DNA from 2 places in the Fictibacillus sp. 5RED26 genome. Region 1 is predicted to be linked to the other one. Evidence: riboswitches for the same ligand, from Rfam matches in the RefSeq annotation. Region 1 holds a riboswitch; the other holds the start of a gene.

Region 1 (6,174 bases):
ATACGCTCCGTCTACTCAAACACAGCCACCTCTTCAATAAATGACTTAAACGAGTACCGATAATGGTGCTCGTTTTTACTTTTACACATACTGAAACAGGGATATCATGAGAAGAAATAGAAAATTTTATAATCGTCGAAGGGCTCGACAACGAGAAATGAATTTGCCATAGTAATGAGTGGACTTATATTTTGTACTGAAACTCCAGGGGGTTAAGGATATGAAAAAGGGAACAGACTGGCGGTATCGTGTATCGAATAGAGAAGCCATCATGGGTACAGTGCTTGCCATTTTGAACTTTATTTGGTGGTATGCGTTTGCATACGGTCTAGGCGGACGTCCTATTAAAGAATACACATACATACTTGGCTTTCCATCATGGTTTTTTTATAGCTGTATCGTAGGATTTGTTGTTTTTACAATTTTAGTTTGGATTATGGTGAAGTTCTTCTTTAAAGAGGTTCCGTTTGAACTTGATGAAACGAACGAGAATGAGGAGGGAGATGTCCGATGAATTGGGATGTGATTCTTCCTTTAGTAATCTTTTTGATCTCAGTGTTCTTTGTAGGGATTTATACATCTCGGCACATTAGAAACGGATCGTCATTTTTACAAGATTACTTCTTAGCAGGCAGAGAACTTGGTGGATTTGTTCTTGCGATGACGATGGTAGCGACATACGGAAGTGCGTCGAGTTTTATCGGTGGACCTGGTGCAGCCTATCAATTAGGACTTGGTTGGGTGCTACTTGCTATGGCGCAGCTTGTGACAGGATACTTCACCCTTGCTGTGCTTGGTAAAAAGTTTGCTATCGTTGCACGAAAGATTAACGCAGTTACACTGATAGATTTTCTAAAAGCACGATATGAAAGCAAGTGGGTCGTTATTTTATCTGCAATAAGCATTGTGGTCTTCCTATTTTCTGCAATGGCCGCTCAATGGGTAGGCGGGGGACGGTTGATCGAATCGTTTACCGGAGTTTCCTATACGACAGCGCTTTTCATCTTCTCTGGCTCTGTCCTCGTGTATGTGATTGCCGGCGGCTTTCGTGCGGTTGTAATCACAGATGCAATACAAGGTGTCGTCATGGTAATCGGAACCGTCATCATATTGGCCGGTACGATTATCGCAGGTGGGGGTATCGAGAACATCATGAGCGAGTTGCGAGCGGAGAACCCGAATCTTATTTCGCCTTATGGTTCTGATCAATCGCTTACTCCTCTCTATGTATCATCGTTTTGGATCTTGGTTGGTGTTGGAGTCGTAGGATTGCCGCAAATATCGGTGAGAGCGATGAGCTACAGAAATGCAAAAGCGATGCATCGGGCGATGATCATCGGAACGTTTGTTGTGGGGTTCATCATGCTAGGTATGCATCTAGCTGGTGTATTCGGAAGAGTCGTGCTACCGGGAATTGAAGTGCCGGATAAAGTGATGCCGCTTTTAGCACTCGAAGTATTGCCAGGGTGGTTAGCCGGTATCGTGTTGGCAGCGCCTTTAGCTGCAGTCATGTCAACGGTGGACTCAGTGCTCTTACTCGTAAGTTCTGCAATTATTAAGGACGTGTATATTAATTACATCAAACCAGATGCTGAAGAGCAATTTGTAAAAAAATTGAGCTTTGGGATAACAGCGGTTGTTGGACTGAGCGTATTCGCAATGGCGATTAACCCGCCTGACTTGTTGATCTGGCTGAATCTGTTTGCCTTCGGAGGACTAGAAGCTGCCTTCATATGGCCAATCGTATTGGGGTTATATTGGAAAAGAGGAAATGCGAACGGAGCGATTGCCTCTCTGATCGTAGGGGTAGGATCCTATATGTTCCTACATCTTAACTATCCAAATCTTTGGGGCATGCACACAGTAGTGCTGCCAATCGTACTTTCCTTGATTGCCTACATTGTGGGAAGTTTCACAAAGGGGGTCAGACCCCAGACAAATACATTCTAGAAGACAATGTCCACACTCGGTGGACATTGTCTTCTTTCATTTCTCACCTTCAGCACCATCTTCTTTTCTACAATAAAATACTAAAAAAACAATTTATAGTAATATCTTACTAAATACCCATTTACAGAGAATGTGGCTGGTGGTAATTTTATATCAGAATATAATTAGATAAGTGTGGAGCTGTGAAGGTTATTCTGTATGTGGGCGCTTGGAATAACTGAAGCTAGTAGCGCAACCGACCGCTTTCTTTATTTGTTCTCTAGATAAAGGAAGGGGTATTTATTATGGAAATTTCACGCAAAGAAAAATTCAGTACGAAGAAAAAGACAACTAAGAAATGGCCGAAGATAGTTTTAGCGACTACGATTGCACTTGGTGTAGGTACTACATCTGCGTATGCAGCAAATCCAAATCTTGCAAACGACTTATATAATAAGATTATGGAATATACATACCAATCTGAGATCGAGAGTGAGTTAAACAAAGAGAAGAATGACTTGCTTAAGAATGTGAATGTAGCGATAAAAGGAATTGTTGCGGATGCCAAGAAGGATTTGGATTCTAACAAAGAAAAGATCATTCAAGACAAGAAAAAAGAACTAGAAACGCATTATAAACAAGAACTCGCAGAAATAACGAAAAGAAAGAACGAAGCAGTAAATAAAAAGACCGAGAACATGAGCACGGATGCGACACGTTCTTCCGAGCAAAAGAAAGCGGACATTTCTTCAGCCATTCAAAAAGAAATTCAAGAGTCTGATATAAATAAAAAATAATAACTTATTAAAAGAGCGGAATCTTCATTCTCCGCTCTTTTCCTTTTTCTGATATCCTAGAATATAGAAAATCTATGAACGGAGACAACACTATGAAAAAACTATTTCTAACACTTGGGATCCTCTTTGCTGTATACGCAACGGCCATGCTGCTTCAAACGACCAACATGGATATGGGTCTTGCGGTTTTCTTCTTGTTAGGTGCATTTTTCTTCATCCTTTTCTTCCGTTACAACACAGCTATGAAACTATTTAAAACGTACAAAAAAACGACGCTGACCGTCCTAATTACAACCATTCTATTTGCAGCAACGCTAGAAACTCTTATTCTTACATCTGCCAACACTGATCCTGAGAAGGTTTCCTCCAAGATAGATTCGATCCTCGTACTTGGTGGCGGAACGAAGAACAATCGACCAGGTGCTGTCCTAAAAGGTCGGCTAGATCAAGCTCTCGCGTACGCAAAGGAACATCCAAATGTTATCTTCATCGTAAGCGGTGGTCTTGGATTTGGTAAAACGACGAGCGAAGGATCTATCATGAAAAATTATCTCGTTGAGAATGGAATTGAAGCGGACACCATTCAGATTGAGGAAAAAGCTACGAGTACATACGAAAACTTATTATATACAAAGGAAATGATACAACCGAGCGACCAACTGCTTATAGTAACGAGTGACTTCCATCTTTTCCGAACAAAGATGATCGCAAAGCGTGTTGGCATTGAGGCAGAGGGACTAGGCTCACCGTTGAGAATTTCTTCTGTCCCACAAGCTCACGTTAGAGAGTATATGGCGATCATAAAAAGTTATTTTACTGACAGATAGAGGAGGGTGGCTTCCATGAACAAAAATAAGTATCATTGCTGCGCGACTTGTATAAATTTTAAACCTGAAAAAGCGAATCAAGGGATGCGCTATCACTGCGTGCGTTTAGGGTATGAGACGAAACCAGACTATCAGTTCAATTGTTGGGAGCCCAAACCTCACGTGGTGGAGCTCATGAATAAGAAAAAATAATTTTTGGAACAAATTAACACAAATGCCTTGCATTACAAGTTAGTGCCGCATATACTAATGGTATATCTTGTTATGCAAGACATTCTTTTTTTTATCTATAACTCTTGTAATACAAGATAGTGAAATGAGGTGTAGCACATGTCGAACACTCAAATGTTAAAAGGAATTCTCGACGGCTGCCTTTTAGCCATCATCAATGAAGGAGAAGTTTATGGCTATGAGTTAGCTGAAAAGCTTGAGACATACGGATTTCAACAGACGAGTGAGGGAACGATCTATCCACTATTAATACGAATGCAAAAAGAAGAACTTGTTACGACGACGCTAAAAAAATCAACGGCGGGGCCAAGGCGGAAGTATTATTCACTTACCTCAAAGGGCGAGGAAGAACTTCAAGCATTTATTAAAAGATGGAATCAACTTAGTCATTCGGTCGATCAAATTTTACAAAAGAGAGGAAGCGGAAAATGAATGCGTCCAAACATACGTTAACAGCTGAAAGTCAGGATTTTTTAGATAACCTAAGCCTTTACTTGTTTTCGAGTGGAAAAAAAGAGGAAGAGGTGAAAGAGATCGTAGAAGAGTTGGAAGATCACCTGATCGAAGCAGAAAAGCGCGGAAAATCAGTATCTCACATCATCGGCCATTCACCAAAAGCTTATATGGAGCAGCTTTCAGAAGAAATGTCTTTTGATTTCAAATGGCTCTCTTACTTGCCGATCATCGTTCTCGGTGTTTTCGCCTATGTTTTGCTTGGTGATTCGATAAGAGGAGGCGTGCAGTATACATTGCTTCAAGTGGTTGGTTATCCAGCGGTTTGTATCATACTCGTGCTTTTCTATTTAAGAATGTTCAAGTTCTTAGCGAGCACTAAGCTTTCTAAAACAAAGACCATCATCACCACATTGACCTTAGGAATCTTACCGATTTTGTTCTTTTTAGGTCTTATGTTTGCAAACGATGCCTATAAGACTCCGGTCGTCATCAAGCTTGGAGCAACAGGAAACATTATCGCCGCACTCCTTGCTATCTCCATCTTTATTGGAATCGCTTTATGGAGCAAAACCTGGTTTACAATCGTCATTCCAACCATGCTTTTTCTACCTGAATTTCTAATCAGTCTGACCTCATTCGAAAAAGAAACGAAAGCCATTTTAACAATAAGTGCGCTGTTTGTAACACTTATTATCTATAACGTGTATACGTTTAAAAAAGCGAAAAAAGAGAACCGAATCTAAATGGTCGGTTCTTTCTTCTGAGTAAAATGTGGTTGCTAAACAACGTACTTGCACTGAAAAAGCTTACAATGTTACATTGTGTAAGGCTTTACACAGCAAATAAGTGGAAATACTGTTGATAGATGAAGTGATCTAGAATAATGGTAAGATCACTGATACAGAAAGGAAATTTGATATGAATCTCCAACTTCCGATTGAAATAAAAGAAAAACTGCAGCAAGATGCAGCAAAACGACTAGAAAATCTACCAAATGAATATAAAGAATTAATTGGGGAGCAGGGATATACAGCGCCTGATGCAGCATTGATTGAGGATGCCGTGATCGCGCTTGCTCTCGGAAAAAATGTATTGTTGAAAGGACCGACGGGGTCAGGTAAAACAAAGCTTGCAGAGCTTCTTTCAAACGTGTTCGGTCAACCTCTGCACCAAGTCAACGCCTCTGTCGATCTTGATGCTGAAGCGCTTCTTGGTCATAAGACGTTAAGCTATAGCGAGGGTAAACAGGAGATCGAGTTCATTCCTGGGCCAGTCACAAGAGCGGCAGCGAACGGGCATTTTCTCTATATAGATGAGATCAATATCGCAAAACCAGAAACGCTACCGATCCTAAACGGAATGCTCGATTATCGACGTACGATTGCTAACCCTTTCACAGGTGAAGTGGTAAAAGCGCAGCCTGGTTTCAATGTTATCGCAGCGATTAACGAAGGATATATCGGAACAGTTCCGTTGAACGAAGCGTTGAAAAACCGTTTTGTCGTGATCGAAGTGCCTTACATTCAAGGTGATACGTTAAAAGAAATGCTTAAGAACCAATCTCAGCAAAAAGACGAAGAGGTACTATCCAAGTTTGTTCAGTTGTCGTCAGATTTGATCGGGCAAGCAAAAGCAGGTCATCTGTCTGAAGATGCAGCATCTATCCGTGCGTTGCTAGATGCAGCCGATCTCTCTGTTTATTTGCCGGCGAAGCGTGCCATTCAGCGCGCGATCGCAGACAAGCTCGAAGATGCGCGCGAACGCGCCCTCGTTGCAAACGTAGCCGCAACCCTGTTCGCGTAAGCTGGGAAATGGGGTCAGACCCCATACAATTTATTTCCCACGACGATTTTGGAGGTTTTCCCTAGATGAAATTCCTAGTATTTGCGGATACGAAAATCGATTCTTTTGTTCACATGCAACTGATTGATCTT
Region 2 (6,174 bases), 300 kb from region 1:
TCTTTAATTTATTTTAAACAATTGTTTAAATGTTGGAATGTCTTTCATGTAATGGTCTGGTTTATCCTTAAAAGTAGAAGATTGAACAGTAGGCAGCCAATGAACACCAATCGTAACAACCTCAGCTGCTTTCCCTGCAGAAATATCCGCATCACTATCTCCAATGAAAGCTACATCATCTTTAGATACACCTAACATTTCTATAGCTTTTAAAACACCTTCCGGATGTGGTTTAGGAAGATTTACATCATCACCTGAAATATATACGTCAAAATATTTATTCATACTTAATTTTTCTAATGAAAGATCTAAGCTTCTTTTCGCTTTACCTGTAACAATTCCTAACAAATATCCGTCTTCTTTTAAAAGGGATAAAAAATCATGCATTTGTTTGTTGTTATGAACTAACTCATCGTGTTTTTCTTCATAATGTAAGTAATATCTTTCAATGGCTTCATCTGTATTCGGATGAGTTAAATTTTCACGAATAATTCCTGTTTCAGAAGGACCAAACATATGAATAATGTCTTTTTCCGTAACGTCTTTTTGGTCATATTCCTTAAAAACAGACTGAAAGGCATAAAAACAAACAGGTAATGTATCTGCGATTGTTCCATCAAAATCAAAAATAAAGGCTTTCATAAAATGGTTCACTGCTTTCCCTATAAATTTGTAATTTTATTCATATTTCGCACTTTTTCGAATAAATCCTTTAAGCTTGTTAAAACATGCTTTGACAGGTTTCTAAATTTCCATAATGGGTATTGTAAAAATTGTCGAGAATAAACATATGTTCACTTGTTTTTTAAAGGGTTAAGCGTTACATTGTATATAGTAAATTTTTCAACATGTCAACGCATTTCTTCCAGAACATAGTTTTCAAGATAAGGAGAAATTAATGAATGAATAAAATTGAATCACCAACACAAAAGATAACAGTTCTTTTAACAGATCTTGTTCTCATTACGCTTTCGTATTTCATAGCCCTGTTACTAAGAAGACCCGATCTTGAGGTTCGAAACTGGGACGCATCTTTAGCTGTCCTGCCTTGGATTCTCGTTGTAAGTCTATTTTTCTTAGCCGCTTATGAAATGTACTCGTTTCACCGTAAGACCATTTGGGATATCTACAGCAATATTTTCATCGTAACCACTTTTATCATGTTCTTTACGATGGCAGCATCATTCATGTTCCGTGCGTTCGCCTTACCGCGTTCCGTTATCTTACTCGCATACTTGTTATCAATCGTTCTATTAATCTCGTTTAAATTGATACTAGTGAATACATCACGTAAAAGTAATGAAGGAACAGTACTTTTTGTTACAAGAGAAGCTACAGATGAATTAAAATATCTCTATCCTTCATTAAACAACATGTCTGTAAAAACAATCAGTCCGGATTCTCCATTTGATGATGTAGCTGAAGCTCTCTCATCCGCTGATTGCTTAATGATCGGCCCAGATTGCCCAGAAGAAACAAAATCCAAACTCATTTTTTATTCAATGAAAAATGATAAATTGGTTTATGTTGTACCTTCATTATATGACTTACTTGTTTCTAAATCAGTGATTACATCACTTGATGATACGATGATTGTTGGTGTTAAGCCTTTCGGACTTACATTTGATCAACTATTAGTGAAGCGCGTGTTTGATATCACCTTGTCACTCATCATGCTGATTGTTCTATCTCCTCTTTTCTTACTAGCAGCTATTGCCATTAAGATAGAGGAACCAAAAGGGACGATCTTCTACAAACAAGAAAGAGCTGGAAGACATAATCGTCCATTCATGATCTATAAGTTCCGATCAATGGTTATGAATGCAGAAGCATTAACTGGCCCTACTCTAGCTGAACAGAACGATAACCGTATCACAAGAGCTGGTAGATTCCTACGTGCAACACGTATTGATGAACTGCCACAATTAATTAACGTCCTAGCAGGACACATGTCTATCATCGGACCACGTCCTGAGCGTGAGTTTTTCATTCAGCAGTTCACGAAAAGCAACAAATCATACCAATACCGTAATACAGTTAAACCAGGAATTACGGGTTACGCTCAAATTATGGGTAAATATACAACAGATGTTGAAAACAAACTTCGCTTTGATCTGTATTACATCAGAAACTATTCGTTTTGGATGGATCTAGTGATTCTGCTACGTACGATTAACGTAGTACTTGATAAGACGAAAGCAGAAGGTGGAGCAACAAAACCGGCTAAAGAAACAAAAACTATACAAATGTAATAGTAAAGGACAGGAGAATACTCCTGTCCTTTTTCTATGTTTTGGATATTACGGTAGAATATAATCATCATTCCCTATTGATGAAAATTTTGTCAAATATTACGATATAAGAGTGAAACAGATCGAATTTTCGTTAGGGAGGAAAAAAATGAAATTTGTTTTAAAAAGTCTTGTCCTTTTTTGTATGGTTTTCACTGCGGTTGCCTTCACTCATGCAGACGATGCATCTGCAGCAGCCTCAATCAACAAAACCTACTATGTAAAAGGTGATGTTGTTAACATTCGTTCTGGAACGGGAACAAATTATCCAACCGTTACACAAGTAAAATACGGAACAAAGCTACAAGCTTTCCAATACGCATATAACAGCAAAAAAGAAGTCTGGTACCACGTTACTTTGCCTAATGGGCAAAAGGGATGGATCGCAAGCTGGCTGATCACGTCAACCGCACCTGCTTTTACTCCTATTAACGCTCCACTTATATCTCAAATGCCTGAGCTTCCAAGGGGATGTGAGGTTACAAGTCTTGCGATGATGCTTCATCATGCAGGTAAAAAAGTGAGTAAGATGACTCTTGCTTATGAAGTGAAAGAAGATCCAACACCTTACCGTAAAGTCGATGGTAAAGTCTATTTCGGAAACCCTAACGTTGGTTTTGTAGGAAATATGTATACGTATAATAAGCCTGGTTACGGTGTGTATAACAAACCCGTTGAAAGCCTAGCTAGACAATACCTTGGAAGCCGTGTTGTAAATCTATCTGGTCAATCCTTTACAGAGGTCAAAAAACAACTCGATAAGAAAAAACCAGTGTGGGTCATAGCAAACTCATGGTTTACAAAGCTTCCTGAATCCCAATTTACATACTTCTACACACCACAAGGTAAGATTAAAGTGACGTACCGTGAGCATTCCGTCTTGGTAACAGGTTATAGCGGTGGATATGTTTATTTTAACGATCCACTTTCAAACCAAAAGAATAGAAAGCTTCGATTAAACAATTTCATTGCCGCTTGGGAACAGATGGGTAAACAAGCGATTAGTTATAACTAAACAAATATAGAAAAAAGCCAGCGTATCTTGCAACGCTGGCTTTTCTTTCATTAAGCTTAATATAGGAAGCAATCATTTTATTGGTTTCATGTTATCGTTGATGATTTAAAATACATCATACGATTTTTTATCATGATAATGTAAAAAGTTAAATTTTTCTGCGTAATTTTTGCTTTTACGTTCTAACTTTGTAGACACCGTCATAATTTGAGTTTTTCCCATTTGTTGTATCTTTTTCAACTTACTAATCTGATTCTGAGCCCACTCATCTGTTGAAACTTCATTGTAGTCAAAACCTTCCCACATGAAACCATCCATATACTTATGAGTATGTTGAATGGTTTCCATACCCCAATTCTGTACCATTAGGAGATTCGGAAATTTTCGATCACTCTTATCTAAAAAAGCAAGAAGTCCATCTAATTGCTTTTTATATATAGCAGCGTTATTCTCCAAATGTTCGTTGTCAATATTCCCAACGGTATCAAAGAAAACACCATTCATTCCTTTTGCATTAACTTGTCTTTCCATTTCATCCATTAAGACTTTATGATAGTGAACACTCGCTATATCCATTAGATAAGAATCCCATTGCTCATAATGAACTCTAGCACCACTTCTTTTGAAATAGTCACTATCAGCTAGAAGTTCCAATCTCTGTTTGTTCCACGTCGGTGTTTCCATAACACTAATATAACCAAGAACAATCGTGCCATTTTGTTGAAGATATTGAATCTGCTCTTTTGTGTATAACTGTGGTTCGATCACAACTAAATCGTAACTACTTAACTTCTTAAGAATACGATCTGTTGGTGCCGAATAATAAATCTTGTAATTTTTGACCTGTTGCAGAGTACTTTGTCCACTTTGAGCAGAACTGTGTTTAGGATGTAATGAAAAAAAACCAAAAGTAAAGATTGCCATGATTAATAACCACTTTTTCATAAAAAATTCCCCCGATTCATACGAGGGATGGGTTGGTTTCGCGGACTGGCAATCTTTATTCTATTGTTAGAATCGAAGACCCATATCTTTGCGTCCTTGGTTTTCACCAAGTTTGCCCATCACCACAGTATTAAATTAATTATTTCCATTTTATAGGTTTTGAATTCAAAAAACAATAGTGAATATCTATTTTTTAGAAAAATTGGAAATAAATCTTTCTAAAGAATTTTGATAATATTTAGGATCTCTTTTTGTGAAAATATGAAAATCAGCTTCGCCTACATATGATATTAATCGAAGGCCACCATATGTAAAAGAAAGCGAAGCCCCCACAGCTATTCCTACTCCATACCAATCAAAACCAAGCGGGAGCAACAATAGAGTTAGTACAAAAGTTATGATGAAAAATATGAAAGTAGTTATACAAGCTCCTCTTCGATCATCGAAGTATAGATGAAGAAGTGATAGTGTTAAAACAAGACTAATTGAAAAGACAGCTACTAGTGTAATCGGCATTAATTCAAAGAAATCAGCACTCCACTCGAACCACGTAACAAACCGAGGCAGCAATAAGAGGACAAGTAGAGTAAATAACCCTTGCGTTCTGATAAGACGAATCACTTCTTCTTTTAAGACTCTAATCATCACTTTCTTACTTTCTTGTATTTGATCTAAACTTCCACCTTCATTCACAAAGCCGTAAAACGTCCAATATTTTTTATAAAACCTTGTTTCTATAGAAACTATAAATGTCATCATCGTAGGAATAATAGTCAAGAAGGACCAAAATAGAGCTGTATCATAATCAGGGTGATAACGAAATGTATGCAGTACATTCACCGATCCCTCACCAAACCAAATAATCCAGTTACTGACCCAAAGCCCTAAACTATAAAAGACTCCTGTTAATAGTAAGTCAGGGTATTTATAGGTATACCTCACAAATCCCCATTGATTATGTAAGGGACGGTCTGGAAAACTGATAAATAGATGGTATAAAAGCCAAAGAAGTGTAACGAGCATCCCGAATGTAAAAATACCTAGCATAAGGGCGGCTCCTTTTATAACGGGAAGAGAACGTACAAGGTCTCCTATTGGCAACACCCAAAAGACAACTACTGTTATTAGTCCCCCGAAAAAAAAGGCGTACACAATATTCATATATTCCTTTGTCGCTGTGCTATATAAAAATAGTACCCAAATGAGGTTCATAACTAGAAATAATAATAAGACTAGCCAGTCGTACCAAAATGGTATGGGAGTTAGTAAAGCAAATGGAAGCCATAAAATAAGAGCTAAACCACATGTCACTTTTGCCAATCCAACACTTGTTGCAGCAACATCTTCAATTTTCCCAGTATAGAATAGGTCTGCTATGTATCTTGTTACCACGAGCTGAAGTGAAAAATAAATCACTTGTGAAAAAATAAAGGTGTATGAGATCGAAACGACAAACAATTCCCTCGTACGAAGATCTATATTATAATAATTCATTCCCCACTGAAGAAAAGTTAGAACAGCAATGGTGATCAACCACGGTCCTGAGGTTAGGAGGATGGTAAAACCATATGCCTTCGCTCGGCTAGAAAAGTAATCCTCTTGAAACATTTTTTGAAGTTGAAATCCTATTCCTGCCATTGTATTCCTAAACCTACTTCCTTATAAAGAGAACGATATCTCTCAATGACTTCACTTAGCTGGTACCTATGCTTGACTCGATTTAATCCATTTCGCCCATGAAGCTCAATTAAAGATGGTTCTTCCACATACTTTTCTATACTTTCTGCCACTTGTCTTGGATTTACTGGAGGAACGACAAAGCCTGCTGGTCCGAATAAATCAATATCACCACCTGTAATCAGTTCTTCACAATCTCCAACATTCGTACTGACAAAAGGAATACCGGCAGATAAACCTTCTAAA

The links. A riboswitch is a leader RNA that binds a small molecule or an ion and turns the genes downstream of it on or off. The one in region 1 is predicted to bind cyclic di-GMP.
Region 2: linked by a shared signal. The riboswitch ahead of IHV10_RS10520 (endo alpha-1,4 polygalactosaminidase) and the one ahead of IHV10_RS09090 (hypothetical protein) in region 1 are both predicted to bind cyclic di-GMP.

What each region holds. Positions count from the first base shown of each region.
Region 1 covers NZ_JACZDU010000002.1:160,189-166,362, forward strand. The annotation lists gene IHV10_RS09075 (spore coat protein) at 1-40, shown strand, start outside; gene IHV10_RS09080 (YhdT family protein) at 221-514, shown strand; gene panF (sodium/pantothenate symporter) at 511-1,950, shown strand; cyclic di-GMP riboswitch class II at 2,118-2,200, shown strand; gene IHV10_RS09090 (hypothetical protein) at 2,235-2,726, shown strand; gene IHV10_RS09095 (YdcF family protein) at 2,819-3,553, shown strand; gene IHV10_RS09100 (hypothetical protein) at 3,569-3,745, shown strand; gene IHV10_RS09105 (PadR family transcriptional regulator) at 3,884-4,216, shown strand; gene IHV10_RS09110 (HAAS domain-containing protein) at 4,213-4,983, shown strand; gene IHV10_RS09115 (ATP-binding protein) at 5,159-6,043, shown strand; gene IHV10_RS09120 (vWA domain-containing protein) at 6,109-6,174, shown strand, end outside.
Region 2 covers NZ_JACZDU010000002.1:456,223-462,396, reverse strand. The annotation lists gene IHV10_RS10535 (HAD family hydrolase) at 4-642, opposite strand; gene IHV10_RS10530 (sugar transferase) at 903-2,252, shown strand; gene IHV10_RS10525 (C39 family peptidase) at 2,401-3,306, shown strand; gene IHV10_RS10520 (endo alpha-1,4 polygalactosaminidase) at 3,412-4,251, opposite strand; cyclic di-GMP riboswitch class I at 4,288-4,378, opposite strand; gene pelG (exopolysaccharide Pel transporter PelG) at 4,438-5,889, opposite strand; gene pelF (GT4 family glycosyltransferase PelF) at 5,877-6,174, opposite strand, start outside.